Regions from separate parts of the Lysinibacillus sp. FSL W8-0992 genome, predicted to be linked through region 1. Evidence: riboswitches for the same ligand, from Rfam matches in the RefSeq annotation. Region 1 holds a riboswitch; the other holds the start of a gene.
The links. Region 1 has a riboswitch for FMN ahead of ribE (riboflavin synthase). Riboswitches for the same ligand answer to the same signal wherever they lie in the genome.
Positions count from the first base shown of each region.

Region 2: linked by a shared signal. The riboswitch ahead of NSQ74_RS19430 (ECF transporter S component) and the one ahead of ribE (riboflavin synthase) in region 1 are both predicted to bind FMN.

Region 1 is NZ_JBBOZQ010000001.1:3,551,424-3,557,617, reverse strand. Features, by position in the region: gene uvrA (excinuclease ABC subunit UvrA) at 1-1,762, shown strand, start outside; FMN riboswitch at 2,094-2,219, shown strand; FMN riboswitch at 2,341-2,466, shown strand; gene ribE (riboflavin synthase) at 2,625-3,263, shown strand; gene ribB (3,4-dihydroxy-2-butanone-4-phosphate synthase) at 3,321-3,950, shown strand; gene ribH (6,7-dimethyl-8-ribityllumazine synthase) at 3,968-4,435, shown strand; gene NSQ74_RS17875 (spore germination protein) at 4,571-6,013, shown strand; gene NSQ74_RS17870 (DUF1540 domain-containing protein) at 6,154-6,194, shown strand, end outside.
Region 2 is NZ_JBBOZQ010000001.1:3,866,644-3,872,837, forward strand. Features, by position in the region: gene NSQ74_RS19415 (methyl-accepting chemotaxis protein) at 1-393, shown strand, start outside; gene NSQ74_RS19420 (STAS domain-containing protein) at 427-813, shown strand; gene NSQ74_RS19425 (sodium-dependent transporter) at 974-2,320, opposite strand; gene NSQ74_RS19430 (ECF transporter S component) at 2,468-3,055, opposite strand; FMN riboswitch at 3,283-3,479, opposite strand; gene NSQ74_RS19435 (RNA polymerase subunit sigma) at 3,796-5,094, opposite strand; gene sigX (RNA polymerase sigma factor SigX) at 5,091-5,624, opposite strand; gene NSQ74_RS19445 (ATP-binding protein) at 5,808-6,194, opposite strand, start outside.

The DNA.
Region 1 (6,194 bases):
CGAGAGCGAGGAATTTAAACTTCACTATCCAAATAGTAAACCGGTCTCAGGAACAAAGTTTGAAGGAGTCATACCGAGCTTATGGAGACGATATAAGGAGAAAGAGGGAGAATCAGGGGCTAAAGAAAAAGAAGGAAGTTTCTTTCATGAACAACTTTGCCCAGATTGCCTTGGTGCACGCTTAAAGAAAGAAGTTCGTCAAGTTAAGGTAGCGGATGCAACAATTTCGGACGTATCTGAGTGGTCGCTTGAAGATGTATTCAAATGGACGAATAGCTTGCAGACGGCGTTACCTGAAGCAAGTCATCATTTATTGGTGCCTATTATCGAGGATATGTTAACAACACTTCAGCGGCTTATCGATGTTGGACTTGGTTACCTTTCATTGAACCGTCAGACGGTATCATTGTCTGGTGGGGAAACACAACGTCTACGACTTGCTACCATATTAGGTTCAGCTTTAACTGGCGTTCTGTATATTTTGGATGAACCGACAACCGGTCTTCATGCAAAGGATACAGCAGGTCTCATTCGAGTGCTTCAGGAATTACGTGATTTAGGTAATACTGTACTAGTTATCGAGCATGATGTTGAGATGATGCGAGCGGCAGATCATATCATTGATATCGGTCCTGGTGCGGGAATACATGGTGGTACTGTTGTAGGTGAAGGCAGTCTGGATGATTTAATGTCAAATGAGCAATCAGTGACTGGAGCTTATTTGGTAGAAGAATGCTCCCCTTCTCCTGTTCGAGTTCGTAGGGAGGGAAATGGACAGCATATCACGATTCAACAAGCAAAACTTCGAAATGTCGACATCCCTACTGCTTTTATTCCATTGGGGTGTCTTGTGTCAGTAACAGGCGTTTCAGGTTCAGGGAAATCTACGCTTGTTTTTGACATTCTTGCACAAGGAAAATCGAAAAACCTTGCCCAAATAGGATGTAAGGAAATTAGTGGGTTAGAGCATATCGAAAATATCGTTATCTTTGACCAATCGCCAATGGGAAGAGTACAGCGTTCTAATGTCGCTACTTATACGGATGTCTTTACTCACCTCCGCAAATTGTTTGCAGGATTGCCAGAAGCAAAAGAAAGAGAATTAACTTCAAAGCATTTCTCATTTAACTCTGCGGGTGGACGATGTGAAACATGCCAAGGTTTAGGGGTATTATCAGTAGATATGGATTTCCTAGCAGATATAGAAGTGACATGTACAAACTGCAAAGGGAAAAGATTTACTGACGAAGTGTTGCAAGTTAAATATGAAGGATACTCCATTTCAGATTTGCTAAATATGTCTGTGGAGGAGAGCTTACCAATTTTGAAATCGGAAACAAAGATTTCTCGCATGATTGAAATGCTATGTGAGGTTGGGTTGGGTTATCTTCAATGGGGGCAATCGGTCAAAACTTTATCTGGCGGTGAAGGACAGCGTATTAGGCTGGCAAACGAATTAAGTAAAGCATCCAAAAACCACACGCTTTATTTATTGGACGAACCTACGACAGGTCTTCATCCATCTGATATTAAATTGTTACATGCTTTATTAAACAGACTTGTCTGTGCCGGAAATACCATTATCGTCGTCGAACATAGTCTGGAATTAATCCGTGAATCTGACTGGGTTATCGATATTGGACCTGAAGGAGGAGCCGCAGGTGGTAAGCTTGTAGCTGAAGGAACGCCAGAGCAAGTGGCAAAAGTATCGGATTCCTATACGGGGATGTTTCTGAAAGAAGTACTCGCCGAAGCGTTCTAATTACATTTAACAAACGGTACTTTAGGGAAATACCAAAAAATAGAAAATTAAAAAGAATACGCTCTTTTAGTTAAGATGAAGGTTACTGTACATCTTTCTACTAAAAGAGCGTATTTATTTATGAACCCTTCAAAAGTTCATGCAAACGTTTCTATTTTAAATTATCCCCAAAGTCACTTGCTCCTTATTCATACGCTCAATTATTAGCTGGTTGCTTTAATTTGCACATGTGGATTGTGCCAAGGCAATTAAACTGCACAAAATAGCCATTAAAAAATTTTAAGTGGATAATGTATTAAAATAATGTTATCGTATGAAGTAACTAAATAAACATATCCTTCAGGGTAGGGTGAAATTCCCAATCGGCGGTGATGAAGTAATTCAAAGTCCGTGAGCGCAAGCTGATTTGGTGCAAATCCAAAACCGACAGTTACAGTCTGGATGGGAGAAGGGTAGATGTGTAAGCTTTTTAAATTCATATGACTTTAAAAGGTCTATTTGGCTACGCTTATATTCAAAACTACTTCCCATCGCCTTCGTTGGGGAGTTTTTTTATTAAGTTAAAAATTTAATAGGTATCTGTTCTTCGGGGTAGGGTGAAATTCCCAATCGGCGGTGATGAAGCAATTCAAAGTCCGTGAGCGCAAGCTGATTTGGTGCAAATCCAAAACCGACAGTTATAGTCTGGATGGGAGAAGAACGATGAGATGGTAGCCTTTGGAAAATTTATTTCCATTAGGTTTATTTAGTGACGTCTTATGAATTAGAACTCCCAAACCTCATTTTTATATGGGGTTTTTTGTTTGTCTCGTTTAAGCAATTACAGGTCAAAATTTAAAAAGTAGAAAGTAGGTGGAAAAATGTGTTTACAGGTATTATTGAGGATGTTGGTACAGTAAAAACCTTGCAAAACGATAGACAAAGTATGAAAATAACTGTTATTTCGCCAAAGATAGTATCGGACGTGCAGCTAGGAGATAGTATAGCTGTCAATGGCGTGTGTTTGACAGTAACACAATATAATGAGCAGGAACTGACAATGGACGTAATGCCTGAAACAGTGAAAGCGACAAATTTGCAGCAACTCACGGTTGGTAATGCAGTAAATTTAGAGCGTGCAATGCCTGCGAATGGACGTTTTGGTGGTCATTTTGTTTCAGGGCATGTTGATGGAGTGGGAAAAATATTACGCAAACGTCCAATGGCCAATGCAGTATACATCGATATAGAACTTTCAGAGGAGTTAACTTGCTATTGTATTCCTAAAGGTTCAATCACAATTGATGGAACGAGTTTAACGCTCTTCCATGTGGCAAAAAACAGCGTCACCGTATCGCTTATTCCACACACATATAAGGAAACCGTATTAGGGACAAAAAATGTTGGATCACCAGTCAATATTGAGACCGATTTAGTTGGTAAATACATTATGCACCAGCTACAGCGTGGTCAGCAATCACCGACCATTACAAAAGATTACTTAGCGAAGCATGGGTTTTAACCTGTCTTTGAAAGTAAAGAACGTACAGTAAATTAAAGTTTATTAGGAGGTGGCAATTTGCTACATTCAATTGAAGAAGCAATTGCAGATTTAAAACAAGGCAAAATGATTGTTGTCGTGGATGATGAAGATCGTGAAAATGAAGGGGATTTACTTGCCCTTGCAGAGTTCATGTCACCAGAAACGATAAACTTTATGGCCACATATGGAAGAGGGCTTATTTGTACGCCGATTTCACAGGAGCTTGCACAACAATTAGCGTTGCATCCAATGGTCATAAATAATACAGATCATCACCAAACGGCATTTACTGTAAGTATTGATTACAAAGATACAAAAACAGGCATTAGCGCCTTTGAACGTGCGTTGACAATTCGAAAAATGCTAGAGTCACAAGCGCAAGCAACTGATTTTCGTAGACCTGGGCATGTATTTCCCCTTATAGCAAAGGAAAATGGTGTTTTAGAACGTAGAGGGCATACGGAGGCAACTATCGATTTAGCAAGGCTTTGCCGAAGCATACAAGCTGGTGTTATTTGTGAAATCATGGGGGATGATGGTGAAATGCTTCGCTTTGATGACTTAGTCAAATATGCGGAAAAACACAAATTAAAAATGATTTCGATTGATGCATTAGCAGCCTATCGTCGTCAACAAATACAAGGAAAAAATTCACTTACAGTGTAAAAGAGGAGAATCAATTTATGGGAAAAACATTTGAAGCACAATTAATTGGCAATGATTTAAAAATAGCGGTAGTAGTTGGTCGATTTAATGAATTTATTACTAGTAAATTATTAAGCGGTGCAATGGATGGGCTAAAACGTCATGGTGTAGACGAGGATTTAATTGATGTTGCGTGGGTACCAGGTGCATTTGAAATTCCATTTATTGCAAAACAGCTAGCGGAAACAAAAAAATATGATGCCATTATTGGTCTTGGCACAGTTATTCGTGGCTCTACAACACATTATGATTATGTTTGTAACGAATCAGCAAAAGGCATAGCTAACGTTTCTCTTACAACTAACATACCAGTTATTTTTGGTGTTGTCACAACTGAAAATATTGAGCAGGCAATTGAACGCGCTGGGACAAAATCTGGTAATAAAGGTTATGACGCAGCAATATCAGCTATTGAAATGGCGAATTTACAGAAAATGATTGGCTAAATTTCAATGACATAATGTATAGGTGAAAAGGATAACTGCATAATTTGCTGGACATTGGGAAAAATATTGTATGTGTATTTTAATACAATAATTTATTTGAATCGAGTTCAGTAGGAGATGAGGAATATTCAATCAATGAATCAAAATATCGAATTGAAAACGTTGAAAGAACTATTTCAACGCTCTGCTGACGTAATATTTCAATCTTATACCTTTCAACAGCATAATGTTCATTTTATTACATGTGAATCAATGTTCGATCAGTTATTATTGAATAAGGTCATTATAAATCGAGTCCAATCTTTGTGCGAAAATGTTTCAACACCATTATTAGCAGAGCAAATAATAAATGAATTACACATTCCAAATCTTCAAAAAATAACGAATTTAGAAGAGGCTACTACACGTGTATATACAGGATATGCTTTGCTGTACTTTGAAAAGGAGAAAATTTTATTCTCAAGTAAAATTTCAAATAAGCCGAATCGAAATCCTGAAGAAACAAAAAATGAACTGGTAATTAAAGGACCGAGAGATGATTTTATAGAAGATGTCTTTATTAACATTGCTCTAATTCGCAAGCGACTACCAACTAATTCATTGAGTGTAGAAACAATGGAAATTGGTAGGCGTTCTAAAACAACTGTAGCCGTTCTTTATATGGAGGATATTGCCAATAAAACGATGGTGGATGAAGTGAAAACGCAATTACGTAAAGTTGATACAGATGTCGTGATTAATGGCGATATATTGATGGATGGGGTGGGCAAAACATCTAAAATTCTTCCCCTACATGATTATACAGGTCGCCCAGATTTTGCAGTACAAACGTTAAGTAGAGGACGCATTCTTATTTTAGTTGATGGAGTGTCCTATGTCATCATTACACCACCTAATATCTTTTTACTCTTTAAATCAGGTGAAGACAATGATTATCCAGCTATTGTAGGTTCTATAGAACGACTGCTACGAATCGTAGGCATATTAATAAGTATGCTTGCACCAGGTTTTTGGCTTGCCTTATCGACCTATCATCAAGAACAAATGCCAATTCTACTTTTAGCAACAGTTGTACAATCAAGAACTGGCTTGCCTTTTCCTACCTTACTGGAAATATTGCTCATGTTATTTATGTTTGAATTATTTCGAGAGGCAAGTCTCCGCTTACCATCTCTTTTGAGCGGAACCATGAGTGTTGTGGGAGGTTTAATTGTCGGAGATGCGGCGATTAAGGCAGGCATAACGAGTCCTTCAATGATAGTAGTAATTGCTATTTCAAGTATTGCGGCATATACACTTGTAAATCAATCGTTTGTAACGGCCATGAGTATTTTCCGTCTATTTGTCGTCTTAATGGCTTCTTTTTTTGGCTTATTTGGTTTCTTTTTGTCCCTATTCTTTATTCTTATTTATGTTGCGAATATACGCGTGCTAGGTGTACCGTACGTAAGTCTTGGTGCAGATTTGAATTGGTCTGATATCAAAAAATCTTTAATACGTGCAGCTCCAAGTGGATATAATAAACGCCCAAAATTTTTACAGCCTCAAGATAAAACTCGGTCTTCCAGTAAAAATTAATGATAGCCATTTTAAATAAATAATAAAGTTATTTTCATGCTTTGCTTGTAAAAACGCTTGGATTGGACAAAATACTTAATGAAGAGTATGGATTAGACTTATCTATATTTTTCTAGACCAATCACAAGGGGTGGATAGTTATGCCGAATGTTCAAGTAAGCTGTGCTGTATCAAATTGTGT
Region 2 (6,194 bases), 320 kb from region 1:
CAAATTACAGATTTAATTAAAAACATACAAGCCGAAACTGCTGTGACCGTCCGAACTATGGAAAGTAATTTACTAGCAGTAGAAGAACAGGTGAACATCATTAGTAAAGGCGGACATGCCTTACAAGAAATCGTTGAACATGTTGTTGAAACAGAACAAGGTGTGAAACAAATGAAATCTGCATTCACGCATGTCAATGACAATTCATTAGGTGTTCAACAGGCAATACATGATATCTCACGCATTCTAGAAGATTCTGCGGCAGCTTCCGAAGAAATGGCAGCTACGTCTGAAGAACAACATGCAACTGTAGCTGAGATTTCACATAAATCAGAGGAGTTAGCGGAAATTTCTACTAAACTACAAAACGAAGTAAATAAATTTAAATTTTAATCTTTTAACTAAATGACACGGAGGAGCACTGAAATGAGTAAGAATAACATGATAAATATTGATTCAAAGACTGATTATATTTCAATCGCCTTTACAGGGAATTTAGAATATGGATTAATCGATGAGTTAAAAGAGGAGCTACATGCTATTAGTTTAGATACAAAGCATGGCTATGTAATTGATATGCAAAGGGTAACGAATATTGATAGTACTGGTTTTGGTATGATTATTAATTTCGCAAAGAAAGTTACGATTGCCGAAAAGAAAATCGCCATCATTGTGACAGATGATTTTATTCGTAAACTGTTCGCGATCTCACAATGTGACAAAGTATTCCCCATTGCAAAAAGTGAACTGCAAGCGCAGCAAATGATTAAAGAAAAAAACTGGTTAGGTGAGCTTGCCCTAAGTGAATATTAAGTGCCAGGCACTCACACAATTTTGAATTCTCCCAGAAGTAAAAATCTACCTAGCCTGCTGTGAGAACGTATAAACGAAGCCGCAACAATCGCGCGATAGCGAGTGTTGCGGCTTATATTGTGTCTGCAAGTGCCAGGCACTCAAACAATTTCATTCAATATTATTTTTGTAAAAGCATATTTAATAAAACAACGATAATAACGATCGGAACGACTACTAACATTAGCACGCGATAAGTCTTATAAAATCCCTGCCCCATTTGACTTCCCATGAGCAATTCCTTCTTCACAAAGCTTTTATCTACTACATAGGCAATAAAGATCGCAATCAATAAATTGCCCAATGGTAGCATTAAATTGGACACTAAATAATCAGTAGCATCAAAAATCGACTTTCCGAAAATGGATACATCCGCTAATAAGCTAGATGATAATGCCGATGGAATGGAAGCAATAAAAACAACAACTCCTAGCAACATCGTTAAGGCTGAACGTGACATATGCCACTTCTCCATAAATGCTGCAACAATGATTTCATATAAACTAAATGATGACGTTAACGTCGCAAATAAAAATAGTAATAAAAACAGCGCTAAAAATAGTTCACCAAAAGGCATTTGACTAAATGCTGTCGGTAGCACCATAAATAATAAGCCAGGCCCAGCTTGTGGCTCTAAATCAAAGGCAAACACTACAGGGAAAATAGCTAGTCCTGCTAAAAATGACACGAGCACAGTCAGTAAAACTACTGAGCCAGCAGAGTTTGGTAAACTAACATCCTTTTTCAAATACGAACTATATGTAACCAAACAAGAGAACCCTACTGCCAAACCGAAGAATGACTGCCCTAACGCCTCTAATAACGCTTTACCCGTTATATTTGAAAAGTCTGGCCATAAGAAGAATTTCACACCTTCCATTGCCCCATCTAATGTTAACGCACGAACAACAAGAACAATAAACATAACAAATAATAATGGCATCATCCACTTATTTGCTTTTTCAATGCCGTTTTGTACACCTAGTGAAATGACAAGTACATTTGCCAGTGTAAATAACGCTAAACCTAGTAACGTAATCCACGGAGTACTAATAATTTTTCCAAATAACTCACTGGGATTAACCGTTGAATCAATAACAGCCCCAGATACACCTAGGCCACTATAAATAAATATCCAGCCCCCTACAACACTGTAAAAGGTTAATAATAGAAAACAGCCAAGTACACCCATGCGTCCAACCCAAGCCCAAGCAGGTTTCGTTGGAACAACCTTTTTATAGGCTGTTATCGCCTCTGATTGCGTACCACGCCCTAAAATATACTCGGATAATAACATCGGTAGGCCAATCAACAAAGTGAACACCACAAATATAAGGAAAAATGCGCCGCCACCACTTTGCCCTGTGACATATGGTAGCTTCCATATTGCCCCTAGTCCAATCGCAGCACCCGCCGATGCTAAAATAAACCCTAACTTACCGGACCATTGTCCATTGTTTTCACTCATCTCTTCAATCTCCTCAAATCTAACTAATCTCACATTAATTGTACATTAAAATAGTAATTTAGACTAGTCAATTCCTGAAGATTCCAGTATGCTATTAGATCTATACACAAAAAACCCCGAGTAAGAATAAACTCGAGGCTTAATTTATTATTTTGATAAATACATTGTACGTTGTTGTTCAATCCATCTACGCATCGTTGTGAACAGTAACACCATGATAGCTGTTAATAGAACACCTTTTACGATATTAAATGGCAAAATACCTGCAATAATCATTTTATATAATGAATCGCCAACTACTGGCTCCATACCTAAGAAATAAGTGTACATCGGTAAAAATACTGCGTAATTTAAAAAGCTCATTCCTACTGCCATAACGATTGTTCCTGTTGCCAAACCTCCGACAAGACCCGCAATTGTTTTAAAACGGTTAAAAACAAATGATACTGGTAAAATAAATAATATACCTGTCACAAAGTTTGCAATATGTCCAACCGGAACCCCTGTAGGCGTACCCGAGAAAATCCAATCCAGTATATTTTTAAATAGTTCTACTAAAATACCCGCAACTGGACCCATTGTGATAGCTGCAAGTAAAGCTGGCATATCACTGAAATCCACCTCTAAAAATGCTGGGAACGGCGGAATCGGGAAATTAAAAAGCATTAATAAAAACGAAATACTACTTAGCATACCAATCGTAATAAACGATTGCAGTTTGATATTTTTCTTCATTGAAAACTCTCTCCTCTTTGCTGATTCAATCTTGCAAGAAGAAAGGTTACGACGTAATCGATTGTTTTTTCACGAAAAAACCCTTATGCACATCAGCATAAGGGAGAAAAGGCATGATTAAATAACGCCATTACTAGCTATTTTTTGTGCATACAGTGTAATTAGTAGACACACTGAAAAAAACGCTCGCACATAGCTTAATTCGTAACAACGAATGACGATCGTACCTTCATCTTCTCCCATCCAGACTATACTGTCGGCCTTGGAATCGCACCAAGTCAGCCATGCAAAAAAATCTTTGCACAGGTCGCGGGCTGAAGAGCCATTTAGTAAATCATGCGAGCTAATGTAGTTTAGTACAACACTAGCGATTTACAACTCTATTACCGCCGGTCGGGATTTTCACCCTGCCCCGAAGATGAATCAATATTATTTTATAAATTAACTATAATGTTTTATTACATAAAAGTAAATACTTCTGCTTAAAAAATTCCGATTAAATTTGTATGTTTTAATGAATGCTTCTATAAAAGGGCCATTTGATTTTCGAGTTCAGGTAATTCGAATTCAGCCATGAACGACGAATTCCGCGTTTTAGCACTGGGATTCCGCGTTTCAGAGCCTGAATTCCGCGCTTCAACAGCCGGATTCCGCGTTTCAGCACCCGATTTCCGCGTTTTCCCCATCAGACAACTCATACAAAAAACAGCTACCTCATAAAAGATAGCTGTTTTTCTTTGTTACTGCATTGTTTGTTTATTTGCACCTACAGGTATCGGTAAAAAATTTGTTAAATCAAAGCCTTCCCAACTATCCTGTACGACGTTATCTAAGCGTAGCTTTTTATCAAAGCTTGAAGCTGTCAGCATCATGGCCTCGATTAATTGCGTTGCCCGCACAGCATCCATTGTCATCAAATCCAGCGGTGCGTCAAAGGTGATGACAACACCACCATCTTCTTCTTTCACTGTGTACGTTACATTTTCAGGGATGACAGGTACATAAATATCATCTTTTTTATCACGCATGGCGATAAGTGCCTCTGTAACAGTAGGATATGTTTGGTGGAAGTCGGGCGATAAATATTCAGTACCATTTTCTTCTGTATATAAATAATAGTTGTAATGATTATCTTTCGTTAACTGTATAGGCTCACTTGGCTCACCAACCTGCGAAAATTCATAAGGAGAACCATCTGCATTTTTTAACGCAATCGCTTTATATTCAGAGTCGGAAAAAGTATCTTTTAACGAGCTTAAATATTTTGTTACAGAAGCTGAAGCTACATCGTAATCATTTTTTTTAGGTAAGACGTGAACTAGCGTCTCACCCTCTTCCTTCAACTCACCTTTGTATGGATGATAATTAGCAAAACCAAGTGCTTCCTCATCAATTTGTGGTGCGTATTTTTCATACATTTGTAGAGTTGTCGGCTTTTTCTTTCCAAAATCAGCCGTTAATTTTTCGTTCGGGATTACATAGGTCATTGGTATGCTATCAGCATTGCCACCTGGTAAGCCGATTCTAAATACTACTGCATTTGCTAAATCGTCTTCGTAAACTGATGTCCGAAGCGATAGCATTCGTGCATGTTCGGCACCGATATTCGCTTTCATCACACCATCTGCATTTTCATTTTCTTGTATAGCTCGATCCTCTTGCATCGTAGAAAAATTTTCAGGAGGGGCATTTGCCTCATCCTTAACTGGATTATTATTTGTTAAAAACACGTACCCTGCTATTGATAGTACAAAAACAGCTGCAATACTACTAAAAATAGGTAACTTACTCTTTTTACGCTTTTGCATCGGCTTGATGCTTTCATTCTCATGAGCAGCAATAGACCGCTCTTGCTCTTCAAGCACTTTTGAATCTATTGGTTGTTGCATTGCTTCTTGAAGATGTATATTATCTTGCAGACGTGAATCTGCTAGCAATCGTTTCAACACTTCTTCTTTCGAACGGTTATCAGTCAGCTTCGGGGCATTCTTCAACATTTGTTCTAGTTGTTCATCGTCGTCAAATTGTTTATGAGTCATTGCCTTTTCGCCTCCTGTTCCCTAACCTGTTGTAGCTGTTGCCTTAAAAATTTAATGGCTCGATGTTGCGTCGTCTTAACCTTTGCTTCTGTCCAATCAAGTATTTGCGCTGTTTCAGCAATCGATAAATCTTGGAAAAAGCGCATAATAATCACCATTTTTTGATCCCCTGTACAATTTTCAAGTGCAGACTCTATTTGCATTAATTCATCACTGGCCTGTAGCATATCTTCCGGTGATGGTGTGGTTGAATGTAGTTGTTCCGTTTCCCAGTCAAAAAAATCGAGCGAATGTTTTTTCCGCACTGCCTGCTTTCTAAAATGATCTATTGCGACATTTTTAGCAATAGCAAAAAGCCATGTTTTTTCACTGCTATTTCCTGCGAATTGTTCATACGATCGCAGAACACGAACGTACACCTCATGTGATAAATCCTCAGCAAGTGTACGATTTTTCACTAGATAAATAAGAAACTGGAACACGTCTTGATGGTATGAATCGTATAATCGATGGAACACGGAGTCATTCAAAGCACTCCACCCCCGTTCTCATAGTATTTGTCGTCTAACGCTCGCACAAGTTACATCTTAATTAATGATTTTTTGCTCAAAATTTCGCTATGTGCCATTCCCTGCACTAAAACTACATACAATCAGCTAACAGACTTTGGCATTAAGTTTTCGAATCAATGGGCTTCTAACGGACAATGTTAGTTAGTCGAAGGGTAAATAGAAAGTAAAGGTTGTTCCTTCTTTTAATACACTATCGACCATAATATTTCCAGAATGTGCCTTTACAATGTTTCGAGCAATAGCAAGCCCTAAACCTGTTCCCCCTTTAGAACGTGTACGCGCTTTATCAGCCTTGTAAAAACGCTCAAAAACATATGGTAAATCTTCCTGTGGAATACCATGTCCTGTATCCTGAACTGAGATTTTAGCAAATGTCGGTTCCTTCTCTACTTTCACAAAGACAGAACCTTCATCTGTATGACGCAGTGCATTATCAACTAAGTTCGTTAACACTTGTTCAATACGATCCTCATCCATGCTTATGACCGCATCTTCCTCAAACTCACTATTAAATAGGAGCTGTACATG